DNA from 4 places in the Planococcus sp. NCCP-2050 genome. Region 1 is predicted to be linked to each of the others. Evidence: riboswitches for the same ligand, from Rfam matches in the RefSeq annotation. Region 1 holds a riboswitch; each other region holds the start of a gene.
The links. A riboswitch is a leader RNA that binds a small molecule or an ion and turns the genes downstream of it on or off. The one in region 1 is predicted to bind S-adenosylmethionine.
Positions count from the first base shown of each region.

Region 2: another riboswitch for S-adenosylmethionine. It lies ahead of NFU07_RS07855 (cyclase family protein); the one in region 1 lies ahead of NFU07_RS14920 (transporter substrate-binding domain-containing protein).
Region 3: another riboswitch for S-adenosylmethionine. It lies ahead of NFU07_RS04355 (aminotransferase class I/II-fold pyridoxal phosphate-dependent enzyme); the one in region 1 lies ahead of NFU07_RS14920 (transporter substrate-binding domain-containing protein).
Region 4: another riboswitch for S-adenosylmethionine. It lies ahead of metK (methionine adenosyltransferase); the one in region 1 lies ahead of NFU07_RS14920 (transporter substrate-binding domain-containing protein).

Region 1 is NZ_BRCX01000005.1:144,299-148,511, reverse strand. Features, by position in the region: gene NFU07_RS14930 (amino acid ABC transporter ATP-binding protein) at 1-673, opposite strand, end outside; gene NFU07_RS14925 (amino acid ABC transporter permease) at 689-1,372, opposite strand; gene NFU07_RS14920 (transporter substrate-binding domain-containing protein) at 1,433-2,281, opposite strand; SAM riboswitch class I at 2,412-2,520, opposite strand; gene NFU07_RS14915 (DUF4256 domain-containing protein) at 2,620-3,177, opposite strand; gene NFU07_RS14910 (NAD-dependent epimerase/dehydratase family protein) at 3,364-4,213, shown strand, end outside.
Region 2 is NZ_BRCX01000001.1:1,591,054-1,595,266, forward strand. Features, by position in the region: gene NFU07_RS07835 (DUF2975 domain-containing protein) at 1-432, opposite strand, end outside; gene NFU07_RS07840 (hypothetical protein) at 641-1,087, shown strand; gene NFU07_RS07845 (hypothetical protein) at 1,138-1,485, opposite strand; gene NFU07_RS07850 (hypothetical protein) at 1,514-1,747, opposite strand; gene NFU07_RS07855 (cyclase family protein) at 1,897-2,643, opposite strand; SAM riboswitch class I at 2,738-2,839, opposite strand; gene NFU07_RS07860 (ABC transporter permease) at 2,911-4,119, opposite strand; gene NFU07_RS07865 (ABC transporter ATP-binding protein) at 4,112-4,213, opposite strand, start outside.
Region 3 is NZ_BRCX01000001.1:864,403-868,615, forward strand. Features, by position in the region: gene NFU07_RS04340 (cobalamin B12-binding domain-containing protein) at 1-611, opposite strand, end outside; gene NFU07_RS04345 (hypothetical protein) at 616-987, opposite strand; gene NFU07_RS04350 (antibiotic biosynthesis monooxygenase family protein) at 984-1,289, opposite strand; SAM riboswitch class I at 1,497-1,602, shown strand; gene NFU07_RS04355 (aminotransferase class I/II-fold pyridoxal phosphate-dependent enzyme) at 1,707-2,882, shown strand; gene ystJ (NADP-dependent malic enzyme) at 2,987-4,213, opposite strand, start outside.
Region 4 is NZ_BRCX01000003.1:16,566-20,778, reverse strand. Features, by position in the region: gene NFU07_RS11665 (alpha/beta hydrolase) at 1-591, opposite strand, end outside; gene NFU07_RS11660 (gamma carbonic anhydrase) at 695-1,204, shown strand; gene metK (methionine adenosyltransferase) at 1,253-2,449, opposite strand; SAM riboswitch class I at 2,650-2,763, opposite strand; gene pckA (phosphoenolpyruvate carboxykinase (ATP)) at 3,002-4,213, shown strand, end outside.

The DNA of each region.
Region 1 (4,213 bases):
GCTTTCCTTGTTCGACAATGTGCCCATTTGCGATAAATACGATGCGATCTGAAACTTCTCGTGCAAAATCCATCTCATGCGTTACGATAACCATGGTTTGACCTTCTAAGGCGAGCTCCTGGATGACCGTCAACACTTCGCCAACAAGTTCAGGATCTAGTGCAGAAGTCGGTTCATCAAATAATAGGAGATCCGGTTTCAGTGCGAGAATCCGGGCAATCGCAGCCCGTTGCTTTTGGCCGCCCGACAATTGTTCCGGATACTGGTTTTTATGTTCCAAAAGTCCAACTTTTTCCAGCAATCCTTCTGCTTCACGCACCAATTCCTGCTTGTTCCGTTTTTGCACGACAAGCGGTGCTTCAATAATGTTGTCAATCACGGTTTTATGCGGAAATAAATGAAAATGCTGAAAGACCATACCAGAAAATTGGCGAACATCAACTTTTTGCTTTTTACTTGGTGTTTTCCCAGTGAATGAAACATGGACATCATTGATTTGAAGTGAACCGCCTGAAGGCGTTTCTAAGAGATTCAGGCATCTCAGTAAGGTTGTTTTGCCAGAACCGGATGGGCCAATGATGCTGACAACTTCGCCTTTTTTTATTTCCAATGAGATGGATTTCAGGACTTCTACCTGTTTGAATTGCTTGCTTAAATTTTCAACTTTGATCAATTTGGGAACCTCCTATCAGGCAGTGACATAGCGGTTTGCTTTTTTCTCTAAATAATCTTGAAGCAAGGTGACAAGGATGCAAATGGACCAGTAAATGAGTGCCACGAGAATATATAAGGTTAGGCTTTCATAAGTTTGCCCGACCACCACTTTAGCGCGGTAGAACATTTCAGAAACAGTGATGACCATCGCTAGCGAAGTTCCTTTGATGATATCCATGAAAGTGCTCGATAGTGGAGGCAAAGCAATGCGCGTTGCCTGCGGCAGAATGATGCGCGTCATAGTTTGCCAATAGCTCATCCGAAGCGTCTCAGCAGCTTCCCATTGTCCTTTCGATACAGAAGAAATGGCAGAACGGATAATTTCGGCCGTATAGGCAGAAAAATGAATACTGATGCCGATAATGGCAGCAGTAAGCGGCTGCATTTCAATGCCGATCATGGGGAAGCCGAAATACAGGATAAACAGCATCACCAAAAGCGGAGTGCCCCGCATAAAGGAGATGAAAAGCCGGGCTGGGAGAGACAGTCCGATAAAGCGGTTCATTCGGGCAAGGGCTACAAATAAACCGAGGATCAAAGCAAATACTAGGCTGACCAGTGCAATCAAAATGGTTTGCCAAGCTCCTTCCAGAATAAAAGGAAGAGAATCAATTGCGATTTCTACATTAAAAAGATATTCCCATTTAAAGTCGGCCATTGGAAGACTCCTTTACTTAGTATCTAGAAAAGAGGAATCCAAGGATTCCTCAAAAAATGTTTATTCTTCTTCAAGCGGCTGTGTTACATCAGCACCAAGAAATTTAGTTGAAATTTCTTTCAATGTGCCATCAGCAAGAAGCTCCTCAATAGCACCGTCAAGTTTTCCTTTTAGCTCTGGGCTATCTTTCGGCATTACGATAGCACTGCTGCTGAATGAGAATCTAACATCTTCAGCCAGTTTCAATCCCGGTTTATCAAACTGTTCAAGTGAGCGCAACAAGACAAGATAGTCATTTAGCGTAGCATCGACGCGGCCGCTGACGATTTCTGGAAGCACCGTGTCAGAGCCTGTGTAGACAATCACTTCAGCCCCTTGTTCTTGAGCAAATTTCGAGTAGTTGCTGGTCGCAGAACCCCCGACTTTTTTGCCTTTCAAATCTTCTACTGATTCAATGCCGGAGTTGTCACTTTCACGGACAATGGCTGAACCATATGAATGCTTGACTGGAATCGTGAAATCAAATATTTCTTTGCGTTCGTCGGTAATCGAAAAATCATTCGCGGCAATATCAATTTGGCCATTGCGAAGAGCTGGCAGCAATCCGTCAAATTCCATTTCTTTGAATTCAACTTCCAATCCAAGCTTTTCTCCTAAGGCACGAGCAAGTTCTACATCATATCCTGTTAATTCTTTTGTTTCTTCATCGTGATATGTAATCGGGTAGTAAAGCCCTTCTGTGCCGACAACGATTTTGCCTGCTTCTTCAATTCGATCCCAAGTGTTCTGTTCCTTGTTTTCTGTTGAAGCATTCACTTCATTTGAAGATTCATTGCTGCTGCATGCGGTTAGAAATAAACCGATTACTGTAATTGCGACGATCCATAAAAGCTGTTTGGTGTTTTTCATGTCTTTGCACCTTCCTTTTCTATTGGTTTACTTGGTTTTAAGTTAATAGAATTGTCCAGATATGAGGGCAAACAAAAAGCCTCTTCTATAAGAAGAGGCAGGCATGCGAAATCACATTGATATTCTGCTCTTCTTATCTCTCAAGCTAATCAAAGCTTGTTGGATTTGGCACAGTGCTCTAAAGTGAGCCCGCTGCCGAGGTTTCGTAGGGCCAATCCCTCCACCTCTCATGATAAGAACAAATTGCTATTAAACTATGTTGACAACTGTATCATCATTATATTTTACCGTCAACACAAAATTCTGATAAATCTCATCTTATTTTTTATTAGAAGTTGTTAAACGTTCAACAATCCCCTGAATCCCCTAGCGGCATAATACGAATCCGCTCCGTTATGATACAGAAACACTTGCCCGTAGCGGAAATCACAGAAAAGAGCACCGCCGCGATCTCTGATTTCAGCAGGAGTCTGCACCCAGCTCGATGTCTTCATATCGAATTTCCCTAGCGACTGCAGCTTTCGGTATTGTTCTTCTGTCAGCAATTCAATTCCCATGTCCGCCGCCATGCCGATGGCGTTGTTTTCGGGCTTGTTTTTCTTGCGCGATTCCAGTGCTTCCGGGTCATAGCAGACGCTTCTGCGGCCAGTCGGGCTTTCCGCGGAGCAATCGAAGAAAATGTATTCATCGGCTGCAGCATCATAATCCACAACATCCGGTTCGCCGCCAGTCCGTTCCATTTCATGAAGCGACCATAATTTGTCTTCATTCGCTTCCAGTTTGTCCTGGATTTTGGCCCATTCGAAGTTTTCGTGGCGGGTGATGTTTTTCTCGAACCGCTCTTTTAACGTGTTGAGAAATGCTTCGCGTTGTTCGGGTGATAATTGCTTGCTCATGCCGATTCCTCCTTTAATGGATTTTGCTATTGATGGTTTTAGTATATAAGAAAGCAGCGGGATTTTGGAGAGGTGCATCTGTTTTATTTTCAGTAGAGGATTGTCTGGAGCTTTTGCAGAATAAGAGAAGCAGACAAGCAGACAAGCAGATCGTTTTTCATTCAGTAAATTGAAGGAGGAGTGTATGTGAATATCTTGATCCTTGGAGGGACCCGTTTTTTGGGGAGATTTCTGACCGAGGCGGCTCTCAGCAGCGGCCATGAAGTGACCTTGTTCAATAGAGGGAAAGCGAATCCGGATTTGTTTCCAGAAGTGGAGAAATTGATCGGCGACCGGTACGGGGATTTACAAGCGTTGAGGGGGCGGAGATGGGACGCCGTTATTGACACATCTGGCTATCTTCCATGGTCCGTTCAGGAATCTGCGGAACTGCTGGCGAAATCCGTAGGGCATTACACATTCGTTTCAAGCGCATCGGTTTACGTCGATTTAGAATCTCCGGGGATAAATGAAGAACACGCAGTCGGCCAGCTTTCAGCGGACAAGCTGGAAGAATTGAAAACGAAAGAGGCGGAAGCTGCCATCAATGAACATTACGGTGAGTTGAAATTTTTGTGTGAGCAAGAAGTGGAACGTGCGTTTCCGGAAGGTGCCCTGAATATCCGGCCGGGACTTATCGTCGGACCATATGATTTTACGGATCGTTTTACCTACTGGGTCAACCGCGTGGATAAAGGCGGTGAAGTGTTGGCGCCGGGGCGGCGAGATAAGGAAATCCAGTTTATCGATGTCCGGGATTTGGCGGATTGGATTCTCCGGCTGGTCGAAGAACAACGGACAGGCACATTCAATGCGACCGGACCCGAATCCGCATTGACGATGGAAAAATTCTTGGAGGAATGCAAGGCCACTCTTAAGAGCGATGCGGATTTTATCTGGGTGGATGAGCAATTTCTGTTGGGCCACAAAGTGGAAGGCTGGTCCGAATTGCCGCTTTGGATTCCGGACAGCATGTATATGAATGGCTTTCTCGGAG
Region 2 (4,213 bases), on a different contig from region 1:
CAGCTTTTGGAGCACCGCTGCGAAAACCGCAATGACGATCGCTCCGAAAGTGATGATCATCCCCAAGCCCCCAAGGCCCGGTGCATCATCTATCTGCGCCGTATACAGGATAATCGGCAAGTTCAAGATGAACAGCACAGTAATCGTCAGTGCACAGTATTTGATGTTCTTCAGCGCTTTTACCGACCGTTCCGAAAAAGCGATGCCTTTATCAATATACCCCAGAAGCTTCAGCGTTTGGTAGAGCGCTGCGAAATAAGCGATGGCTGAACCGTATAAAGTCAGCATAAAGACGTATTGCAGGAACGCCCATTTCGGCAGAATCTCACCGACAAAACCGGTCATCGGCGGCACGACGAAAATAGAGATGGCCAAAGCCGGCAATGCCATCAGGACAATGACCAGCTTTAAAAAGATTGTTTCCCGTTTCATGAAAAAGCACCTCACTCGTTTGTTGTTAAATTGAATTTACCATATTATTTATCGTAAATCAATAAATAAATGTCGTTTAGCGAAATTTATTAGCCTAAATTTTAGTTTTTCTCTTCATCCCTGACCGCTTGATCCCCGCGAATGGAAACTTTTACGCGAAGGAAGCGGTCTAGATTAGCAAGAAGAACGTCAAGAATCGGGGTGCGAGATGAAACGATTGGCAATTGGCCTGATGCTGCTCATTTGTTTGGCCGGCTGCATCGGAGAGAACTACGATTTTACGCCGCCAGGCATTACTCTTTCTAGCAGTGCGCCTGTCGAATGGGATAAACTCGCGGAAGCGAACGTCGATTGGCTGGGGCCGGAAAATAAACGGATCGATAAAGAAGTGGAGGACTTCTCGGCGTTTGCCGCTAAGCAACCGGAAATGCGCTTAGTGGCGGGAGAAAAGGTGGATTTACTCTTTGAGCACGGAGATTTTGACCTTCAAAGTTTAAGCGTCACGCTGTGGCATGACGGCGAAGAAACAGCAGTCGAAGTCGAGGACATCATGTTCACTTTGCCGGACGAAATAGGCGATTACTTGATCGAAGTGAACCTCCGGACCGACCGCGGAAGCGCGCAGTATGCCGGGAAACTGTCGATTTATGACTAACATCCAAAAAGAAACGCCTGACAGCGGACTGTCAGGCGCTTTTTGATTTTTTAAGTTAAACGCAGGTCTCTTTTCAAATCCTCGTATTCGTTTCGGGCATCATCGCCGTCTAAACGGATAAGATGCTGCTCGAGTTCGCTTCTTGTTTCTTGAAACACCGGATGAATCTCCGTCGTATCCGCTTTTCCGTACAGGCAGTTCAGATAGAACACCAGCTGAGATGCGATAAAATCATCGTCCGTCAAAAGAATGGCCTGAATCATATCGGGAATGAAATTGAAAGCATCGCTGCTGCTCTTCTTTTCAATAAGCCGGTCGAAGGAACGGGCCAAGTAAAATTCATCGTCATTTATTTTGCGGGTCCAGTCTGTTAAAATTTCAGCAATTTCCGGGTGCATCTTCTCATCCTTTGCTGTTTTTTTAGGATCACTCCTCCGGGTAGTCCAAAATCTTGATGGTCTTGAAGCCAAGAATGATTTTGAAATTGAGCCCCCAGTTGGCGGTGATGATTTCCAGCTCGGCGTCCGTCACAGTAAATTGGAGGACGACGTCGTTTTCGTAATCAATGACGACATAGGTATTGGCATTTGAATAGATCTTGTAGGATTTATGTGCAATAAACGTCCAGCCGTGCTTCAAGCCGTGGCTTTTGTTTCCCATCCCGTCACCCCTTTTCGTTTTCTCCGTGAAAGCTCTATGGAGTAAGCCCATTATAGCGCAACTGTATAGCGGATGTAAGCGCTGCAGAAAAAGGTGGATAGAAAAAGCCGCTGCCCCCTTAAAGGATGCATCGGCTATCCGTTCATTTCTTATGGCAATATCGCAAACGACCGCACCGGGAAGCCGGAAGCCTTGTCCGCTTTCGGGACGATGTTGAAAATTACGGCCCCTTTTGCCGGCAGCTGATCGAGATTCGCAAGCAGCTCGACTTGATACGTGTCTTGGTCGAGTACATAATACTCGCCGAGGAGCGCTCCGTTTCTGCGGTAGTCGATGGCGGAGTCGGTGTCGAACGTTTCATGGCCGACTGCCCGTACTCCCCGTTGTTCAAAAAGGAATTTCAATGCTTCAACGGACCAGCCGGGTGCATGGCTATTGCCTTCTTCGTCTTTATTGTCGAAGGCTTCCTTGTCCGGCCAGCGTTTGCTCCAATCCGTGCGCAGCGCGACGAACGTGTCGGCTTCGATTTTGCCGTGTTCGGCTTCGAACGCTTCAATGCCGTCAACCCCTAACGTAAAGTCAGGGTCTGCTTCCGCTTCTTTTGACTTGTCGATGACAACGAGCGGAAGAACGAGTTCCTTCAGCCCCAGTTCGTGAAGATAGCGGGCATCGCGGACAAAATGGATCGGTGCGTCGAGATGGGTTCCGTATTGCCCGGGAAATGTAAAGCGCTGGGCGAAGAATCCATCATCGTGGTTGAACAAAGTATCGAATTTCGCATCTTCAAACGCCGAGAAATGCGGCGAGTCAGGACCGAATGTATGAGTCAAGTCGACCCAAGTCTTCTGTTTCAGTAAATTGATGGCTTCGATCGTTTCGAGTGTTTTGATGGGCATGGTAAATTCCTCCTTGGGTTTGTGGATAGAGGGCAACTAAAAACCCTCTTCCTGGATTAAGAAGAGGGTTTGGCAGATGAAGGTCAAAGTTCTCTTCTTATCTTCAAGCTTGAACGCTTTTGGAATTAGCACAGTACTTTGCAGTCTGTTGCTGAGGCTTCAAAGGGCCAAATCCCTCCACCTCTCTTGATAAGAAAGTTATATTCAATTAGTTATTCATAATCCTACAATCGGCCAAGTGAAAAGTCAATCTATTTTGAATTCTTTTTAAGCGCGAATCCATTTCCAGATTTCGCCCGGTGTTGCGTTCTTGCCGTACATGAGAATTCCGGTCTTGAAGACTTTTCCGGCAAGCTTCATGAAGACCCAGACGCTGATGGCGAGAATGGCGACAGCGATGCCGATTTCCACCCATGGCCATTCTTCAAGGAGCGATAGGCGCAAGATCAAGACTCCCGGTGATGTGAACGGGATGTAGCTTCCGAGCTGTGCCCAGAATCCGCTCGGGTCGCTGAATACAGGACCGATGAACAGGAACGGACTGAACGGCAGCATCATCACAAGACCCTGGAAGTTTCCGGCGGTCGAGATGTCGGCCATGGTGGCGCCGATGCCGACAAACAGTGCAGCATACAAGAGATAGCCGAGTACCGCAATCAGCAGCAAGACGGCCAGTTCCGGCACAAGCAAGTATTCCATGATCGGCATATCGATTTTCCACAGCAGCACCGGCAAGATGATCGCAACATAGACGATCAGCTGGATGATGCCGAGGACGAAATAGCCGATGATCTTGCCTTGCATCAAATCGGCCGGCGTCAAAGACGACAGGATGATTTCGGCGATTTTGTCTTTCTTCTCCTGAGACGCGCTTTGAAAGATCGCCATACCCGTGAAGACGATCGACAGCATGACGACAGCAGCGAAAGCGCCTGGAATGATTCGTTCGAGCATCTCTTCGCTGAACAGTCCGCCATCTTCCGCTTCAACGGAAGCGTCTTCAAAGACGATGCCCTGCGCGACCATTCCCGCTTCTTCCGGCGTCAATCCAAGCTGTTCGATCTGCATCATCTGCAGCGGACCGCTCAGCACTTGGACTTCCTCCATGAAACCCGAATCGGTATCTTCGTTTGTATAGACCGTGACTTTGCCGTTTTCAACCGACTGTTCGTTGATAAAGACGTATGCGGCATCTTCTTCTACTTCAAGCGCCGCTTCCGCTTCCTGTTCGGCGATTTGCGTTTCTTCCAGCTGCCATTCGGTTGAGGCTGCAGCGGCTTCCAATTGTTCGTAGACTCCAAGCTCGTCGTTGACGTAGACTTTCGTTGCAGCCGATTCGTCGTCTGAACGGAACAGGTCCGGCAGCAAGAAGAAGGCCAGGAAAATGATCGGTGTCAGAAACAAGCCGATGATGAACGATTTACTTTTCATATTGCGTTTGATTTCCCATTTGGCGACTTTCATCGTGTTACGCATGTGTTTCACCCGCTTCCTTCAAAAGATTCTTGTCAGTGGCGATGTCGATGAAGATTTCGTGCAGCGAGATGCGGTCGATCGACAGTTCCTGGAT
Region 3 (4,213 bases), on a different contig from region 1:
TTAATCCAGTGTTCCAATTGCTCGAGGTCCTTCACTAAAATGGCGCCTTCATCAATCAAGATGCTGCTGCTTTCAAATGCAGCGGCTCGGCCGCCGACGATGATTGCAGGAGCATGCGCCAGCTCTTTGAAACTTTTGATATAAGCTTTTAAAGTTGGCAGACGATAGACAAGCGCTGCTGATAAAGCGATTGCGTCTGGCTGCCAGCGATTGGCCGCTTCTACAGCATGGTCAAGCGGCATATTCGGCCCTAAATAATTGACGGCCCAATTGTGTTCACGGAAAAGGCTTGAGACCATCTTCAATCCGATATAATGTTCTTCGCCTTCAGGTCCCAACACCATGACTTTCCGTTTTAAAGAATGTGTTTCTTCTCCACGCTTATCAATCACCGATACGACAAAATCACAAATCGCCGTAGCAAGATGTTCATCTGCCACTGAAATTGCATTCGTTTCCCATAGCTCACCAATATGGTACATCGCGGGTGTTAATAGCTGATCAAAAAGTTTTTTCCGATTATGGCTGTCGAGAAATTGCTGAACTTGCTTCAGCGCTTCCAGGTCGTTGCCTTGCAAAAAAAGTTCCGCTAATTCGGTTGGTTGGATCATCTGATCAACCTCCCTTCTTCAAATTGCTGCCTTTCAACAAATCGATCGCCTCTTGTAGGCATTGTTGCATGAAATCTTTTTCTTTCAGTTCAACTTGCGCTTCTAATAAACCAGTGAGTCTTTCAAAATTATCTACGATCAAGTCTGACTCGACATTTCGGCTCGTTAATACCTTTTCAAGCCATAACGTATAATCAAGAAACACCTGTCTATCGTTCAAATCATACGCCGTCTCCAAATGGTCGAGATGATGCATATTGTCTTTTTCCGTATGTTCAAATCCGCGCTCGCCAAAACGATCCCATAGGGTTGGATAAGCTTCATATATTTGAATAGCCGTGCTTTTGGCAATTTGCTGCTTTAAATCTTGATTCATTCCGCTACCACCTCATACTGATGGACTTTCGGCACAATGCCTGCAAGCGCTTTGTCAGGATAATGCTTTTCGAGATCATGGATTTCCTTGAACTCATTGCTTCTTACCCATTCCATGTAGGCCTCTTTCGAATGCCATTCCAAGTGGACAGTCAATTCATTACGTTTCTTTGTATTCTGGATCAGCCGGAAAGAATGGAATCCAGGAGCTTTATCTACCCGTCTTGAACGTTTGCGGTAAATATCAATGAGGTCCTGAGTCTTCTCTTCAGGCACCACAACAGTGGATGTCACAATATACATCAGATTACCCCTTTGAAATAAAATGTTAATATCCATTATAACCTTTCGTCATTCGAATTAAAAGAAATCGCTTATTTGCTTATAGAGCGTTTAAACCCTGGTGGGCTTTTCCATTTAAAAGAATTTTTTCACAATTGCACTTGCAGTTTTTGATGAGATGGTTTAAGCTTGAAGACATCGCAACATCCATAACTTCATATTATTTATTTCTTATCAAGAGAGACGGAGGGATTTGGCCCTTTGATGTCTCAGCAACCAGCCTGACGAAGGCCACGGTGCTAATTCCAAAAGGCGTATGCCTTAAAGATGAGAAGAACGTGTTCCTTATGAAACGGAGCTTTCTTCTTGCTGAAGAAAGCTCCGTTTTTCTATTTATCAACAAGAACCGTTCTCTACAACTAATAGGAGGTTTTCATTATGGCAAATCATTTAGAGACTCGTTTTATCCATTCAACTGGCGTAGACAAAGAAACGGGGGCAGTCAATGTCCCTATTTACTTGTCCTCCACGTATCATCAGCCCAATATCGATGAGTTCGGACCATTCGACTACAGCCGTTCAGGCAATCCGACGCGCCAAAAATTAGAGGAAACGATTGCGAAACTCGAAAATGGCACCCGTGGATTTGCCTTTTCTTCCGGAATGGCTGCTATCTCCTCTGCTTTCATGCTTCTATCTGCCGGAGACCACGTTCTTGTTTCTGAAGATGTCTACGGCGGAACTTATCGTTTCGTCACGGAGGTGCTGAATAAATTCAATATCGACTACACATTCGTCAATATGACCGATCTCAGTGAGATGGCCTCTGCCATCCGCGAAAATACAAAAGTCATCTATATTGAAACGCCTTCTAACCCGGTGATGAACATCACGGATATTGAAATCGCGGCTAAGCTTGCGAAAGCAAACGATTGTTTAACTTTTGTCGATAATACATTCATGACGCCTCTTTATCAAAACCCGCTTGACCTTGGAGCAGACATCGTCTTGCATAGCGCTACAAAATTCCTTTCCGGCCATAGTGATATCATTGCCGGACTCGCCGTGACAAAAGACGAAGAGCTCGGCAGCCGGCTCGCTTTTATCCAAAACACATTCGGTTCGATTTTAGGGGCGCAAGATTCCTATTCGCTTATCCAAGGCATTAAAACACTCGGCGCCCGTATGAAACAATCTTCTGCGTCAGCTCGTATCATTGCTGATTATTTGCATAGCCATCCCGTAGTGGAAGAAGTATATTATCCCGGTTTCCGGTTCCATCCGGGAAATCCGATACATGAACGGCAAGCACGTGGAGCAGGGGCGGTTTTGTCTTTGCGCCTCGCCGATAAAGCTGCAGCCAAGATTTTCGTCGACAGCTTGCAAATCCCGGTTTTCGCGGTATCGCTTGGGGCAGTTGAAACGATTCTTTCCTATCCAGCCACCATGTCTCATGCATCCATGCCAAAAGAACAGCGTGAGCAGCGAGGAATCACCGACGGCTTATTGCGATTATCCGTTGGATTGGAATATGCCGATGACTTGCTTGAAGATCTTGAGCAAGCATTAAAAAAAGTACACGAAGCTAGCCCACAACCTGTATTAACTAAATAAAAAAGATATGAACCCGGACAGGCATCGAGCTTTCTCGTGCTTCTCTCCAACCTGAAAAGCCGTTCACCTTTGCAAAAGATGAACGGCTTTCTTCTATATATATTTTATTCTTTTACGTTAACTGCGGTTAAGTTTTCCGCGTTTTCATCAATCTGATTTGGGCAAGCAGCATAGTTGGCAACGCCTGTTTCGATTGCGGCAGCCGCTACCGCTTTGGCAACTGCTGTAGCCACACGCAGATCAAAAGGAGCCGGAATGACATAGTCCTCATGGAGTTCGTGCTCTTCGATCAAATCGGCAATAGCTTCAACCGCTGCAATTTTCATCGCATCATTGATTTCACTGGCTTGCACATCTAACGCACCTCTGAAAATGCCTGGGAAGGCTAATACATTATTCACTTGGTTCGGAAAATCCGAACGTCCTGTACCGATCACTTTGGCTCCTGCACGCTTGGCCTCATGCGGCAAGATTTCAGGATTCGGATTTGCCATCGCAAAAATAATGGGACCTTCCGCCATGGTTCTCACCATTTCTTCAGTTAATGCACCTTCTGCAGAAACGCCGATAAAAACATCCGCGCCAATAATGACCTCATGGAGCAAACCTGCCTTGCGTTCGGAGTTGGTCATCTCTGCAACTTCTTCTTTAAACGGGTTCATTCCATAAGCTCGGCCTTTGAAAATCGCACCTTTTGTATCACACATAATTACGTCGTTAAAGCCGAATTTATGAAGAAGCTTAACTACAGCAATTCCCGCAGCACCGGCCCCGTTAACGATAATTTTCGTCCCTGTAACTCCTTTGCCTACTAGCTTTAGCGAGTTGATCAAGCCGGCTAAAGTGACAATGGCGGTCCCATGCTGATCATCATGGAATACAGGTATATTCATTTCTTCTTTTAAACGCTGTTCTACGATAAAGCAAGTCGGTGCTGAAATATCCTCTAAATTCACACCACCAAATCCAGGTTCCAATAATTTCACGGTCTGGATAATGGTCTCTGCATCTGTCGAACCAAGGCAAATTGGAAAAGCATCCACTCCAGCAAACTCTTTAAAAAGCACGGCTTTTCCTTCCATGACAGGCAAGGCAGCTTCAGGACCAATATTTCCAAGTCCAAGTACAGCGGTTCCATCTGTGACAACAGCTACTGTATTGCCTTTCATCGTGTAATCGTAGACTTTGGCCGGCTCCTGCGCAATTTCCTTGCATGGTTCGGCCACTCCAGGAGAATAAGCAAGACTTAAATCGCGTCCATTTTCCACTGCCACTTTCGACCGAACTTCCAACTTCCCTTTATGCTGCAGATGCAATTGTAAAGAGTCATT
Region 4 (4,213 bases), on a different contig from region 1:
CGGAATGTCCGGAAATACCCCTTTGCTTTGGGCAAGCTGCTTTAAATAGGATTGAAGCTCATGATACCAGCCTACCGAAATTTCAGTCCGGTAGAAAGGATCCTCTTTTTCCTGCTCGATTACTTCTTGGTTCTTGGTCAATTCTTCAATGGAAATATGGTGATTGATCTTTACTCGGGAAGTCACTTTATGAAAGCCGGTCAAAGCATTCGAAAATTTAGAAGGTGTCTTGATCAATTGCAGCCAAGGCGAAGTGAAAACAACTCCGGCGATATCCATTCTATTTTTGGAAAGCACACTCATCGCAAGAGTCGCCCCTAAGCCGTGAGCCACGATAAATACCGGCAATTCGTTTTCCATCGCTACTTTAACCGCTGTCTTTATGGATTTCTCGTACTCTTCAAACGGTTCCCGATGCGCCGTATCTTTTTCCGCATTTTCGCCATGCCCAGGCAAATCTCCCATGATGACATGGAAATTCGCGCCACGCCAATGATCGATTTGCCAAGCATATCGCAGATGATGTTCATATGCACTATGAATGAGGACTACTACAGCTTTTGCCGGTCCGATGGATTCCCATTTCCACATTTCAAGCCACCTCTTTCTCTTGCGCAGGCTGCAACGCCATTTGACCTTTACGCTTATTTTGATAGGATTAGTATTATCTTATCTTTTTTACTGGAGGTTTTCCATGATTTACCCATTCAAAGACAAACACCCATCCATTCACCCCTCAGCTTTTATCGCTGACCATACAACGATTACAGGCGATGTCGTTATCGGCGAAGATTCCTCGGTCTGGTTCAACACCGTCATCCGCGGCGATGTCGCACCTACCATTATCGGCAAGAAAACCAATATCCAAGACCTATGCATGCTTCATCAAAGTCCAGGGAACCCGCTGATTTTGGAAGACGAAGTCACTATCGGCCATCAAGTGACCTTGCATAGCTGCAAAATTCGCAAAGGTGCGTTAATCGGAATGGGGTCCATCATCTTAGACGGGGCCGAAGTCGGAGAAGGGGCATTCATCGGAGCCGGCAGCCTCGTCCCGCAAGGCAAAGTCATTCCTCCTGGCATGCTGGCATTTGGAAGGCCTGCCAAAGTGGTGCGCGAGCTGCGCAAAGAAGATATCGAAGACATGCAGCGCATTGTCCGGGAATACGCTGAAAAAGGCGCTTACTACAAATCGCTTCAATAAAAAAAGACGGCTGAGCAAATTTGCTCAGCCGTCTTTTTTTATGTGTTTTTATTGAGCGGATTGCTCTTTCAAAGCTGCTGCTTTGTCCGTGCGCTCCCACGGAAGATCGATATCCGTGCGGCCGAAATGGCCATATGCTGCCGTTTGTTTGTAGATTGGACGGCGAAGATCCAACATTTTGATGATCCCTGCTGGACGCAGATCAAAGTTCCCGCGTACAAGCTCAATCAATTTGTTTTCTTCTACAGTGCCTGTTCCAAACGTATCGACTGCAATTGATACTGGGTGAGCTACGCCGATTGCGTAAGCCAGCTGTACTTCACAACGTTCAGCAAGGCCGGCTGCGACGATGTTTTTCGCTACGTAGCGAGCTGCATATGCTGCAGAACGGTCCACTTTTGTTGCATCTTTTCCTGAGAAAGCACCGCCGCCGTGGCGCGCATATCCACCGTAAGTATCTACGATGATTTTGCGTCCAGTAAGGCCGGCATCCCCTTGTGGCCCACCGATAACAAAGCGGCCAGTTGGATTGATGAAGTATTTTGTTTCTGCATCGATCAAGTGTGCAGGAACCACTTCGTTGATGACATATTCTTTAATATTGCGCTGGATTTGCTCAAGCGTCACTTCTGGATGATGCTGCGTAGAAATAACGATTGTGTCCACACGCAATGGTTTATTGTTTTCATCGTATTCGATTGTCACTTGCGTTTTGCCATCCGGGCGCAAGTATGGAAGAATTTCTTCTTTCCGCACTTCTGCAAGGCGGCGCGCCAATTTATGCGCTAAGGCAATCGGAAGCGGCATGAATTCTTCTGTTTCGTTAGTTGCGTATCCAAACATCAGACCTTGGTCTCCTGCTCCGATATCATCTAGTTCTTTATCTGTCATTTGGCCTTCACGCGATTCAAGCGCTACGTTGACTCCGGCAGCAATATCCGGTGATTGTTCATCAATTGCTGTCAAAACGGCACTTGTTTCAGAATCGAAACCGTATTTTGCACGGGTATAGCCAATTTCGCGAACAGTTTCACGAACTACTTTCGGGATATCCACATACGTAGAAGTCGTGATTTCACCGGCTACTAAAACTAGTCCTGTAGTTACGGTTGTTTCGCATGCAACGCGTGCATTTGGGTCTTCTGCTAAAATCGCATCCAAAATTGCGTCTGAGATCTGATCGCAAATTTTATCCGGATGTCCTTCTGTTACTGATTCTGACGTGAATAATCGACGGTTTGTCAAAATGTGTTCCTCCTTAGATCCTGCGAGATTGCTCTCGAAATTGATACGGTACTCGTTTCCCATGTCAAGTCCGTTCCCAAAAGGGATTGAACTTTAAGCCGTTGTGGCTCTTGTACACGAGGATTAAGGGCAAAATTTCATAAAAAAATCCCTTCCATCATATACATGAGGAAAGGAGAAATCATCAGTAGCACCTTTCACTCTTATCGTCCAAGGCCTTGTGCCTTGCTTCAGGTTTGGCACCTTCTCTGCATATTCGCAGCAGGTTGCCGGGTTTCATAGGGCCTGCCCCCTCCACCAGCTCGGAATAAGAGTATCCGTTCAATTTTTCATCATACGGAATGTGCTTAGCGATGTCAACGTTTTTAATGACCAACTCTTTCAATAAAAGATATAATGGTTTTATTGGCCTCCAAAAAGCACATTATTTACGTTTTTTTCGATTCCCTTTGTTATTAGTATAGACTATTTAACACAATGTGTTATACTAATCTTCGAATATACATCCTCCCCATTCGCAATGGGAATAACCGAAAAGGAAGGTACATATAAATGAATCCAGTGAATATCAAAAACGACCTAAAGGATCTTTTAAATGGCCAAAACGTGCACGTTCAATTATCTGTTCCACAATTAGTGGAAGCTGCAACATCCCGTGGGGAAGCGGTATTAACTAGAGAAGGCGCTGTAGCAGCCGAAACCGGCAAATATACAGGCCGCTCGCCAAAAGATAAATACATCGTTGATGAGGCAATTTCGAGAGACAAAATAGATTGGGGCAATGTCAACCGCCCGATTTCTTCGGAAATTTTCGAGAACCTTTATGCCAAAGTGATCGATCACTTAAAGCAAAAAGATGCTCTATATGTATTTAAAGGCTTTGCTGGAGCTGACCATGAGTCACGCCTGGCGATTCAAACCATCAATGAATATGCATGGCATAACCTGTTTGCGCATCAATTATTCATTCGTCCGACAAAAGAAGAGCTGGCAGCGCATGAAGCAGAATTTACGGTTGTCTATGCGCCTACCTTCCATGCAGATCCGGCTATTGATGGCACAGATTCTGAAACCTTCATCATTGTATCGATGGAAAAGAAAATCATCTTGATCGGCGGAACAGAATACGCCGGCGAAATGAAGAAATCGATTTTCTCCATCATGAACCACATCTTGCCGGAAAAAGGGATTCTCCCAATGCACTGTTCAGCGAACGTCGGCAAAGACGGCGATGTTACGTTGTTCTTCGGATTATCAGGTACAGGAAAAACAACCTTGTCAGCAGACGGCGACCGCAAATTGATCGGCGACGACGAGCACGGCTGGTCGGATAACGGCGTTTTCAATATCGAAGGCGGCTGCTATGCGAAGACCATCAATTTATCGCGTGAAAACGAACCGCAGATTTATGACGCTATTCGTTTCGGATCGGTTCTTGAAAATGTTGTTGTAGATCCGGAAACGCGCATCCCTGATTATGACAATGGTTCCCTAACTGAGAATACACGAGCAGCTTATCCGATTCAAGCAATCGATAATATTGTAGACCCGTCTGTAGGCGGACACCCTAAAACTATCGTGTTCTTGACGGCTGATGCATTTGGCGTCTTGCCTCCAATCAGCAAACTGTCAAAAGAACAAGCGATGTACCACTTCTTAAGCGGCTATACATCAAAACTTGCGGGCACAGAACGCGGTATTACAGCACCTGAAGCCACTTTCTCAACTTGCTTCGGTTCACCGTTCCTTCCGCTTCACGCAACT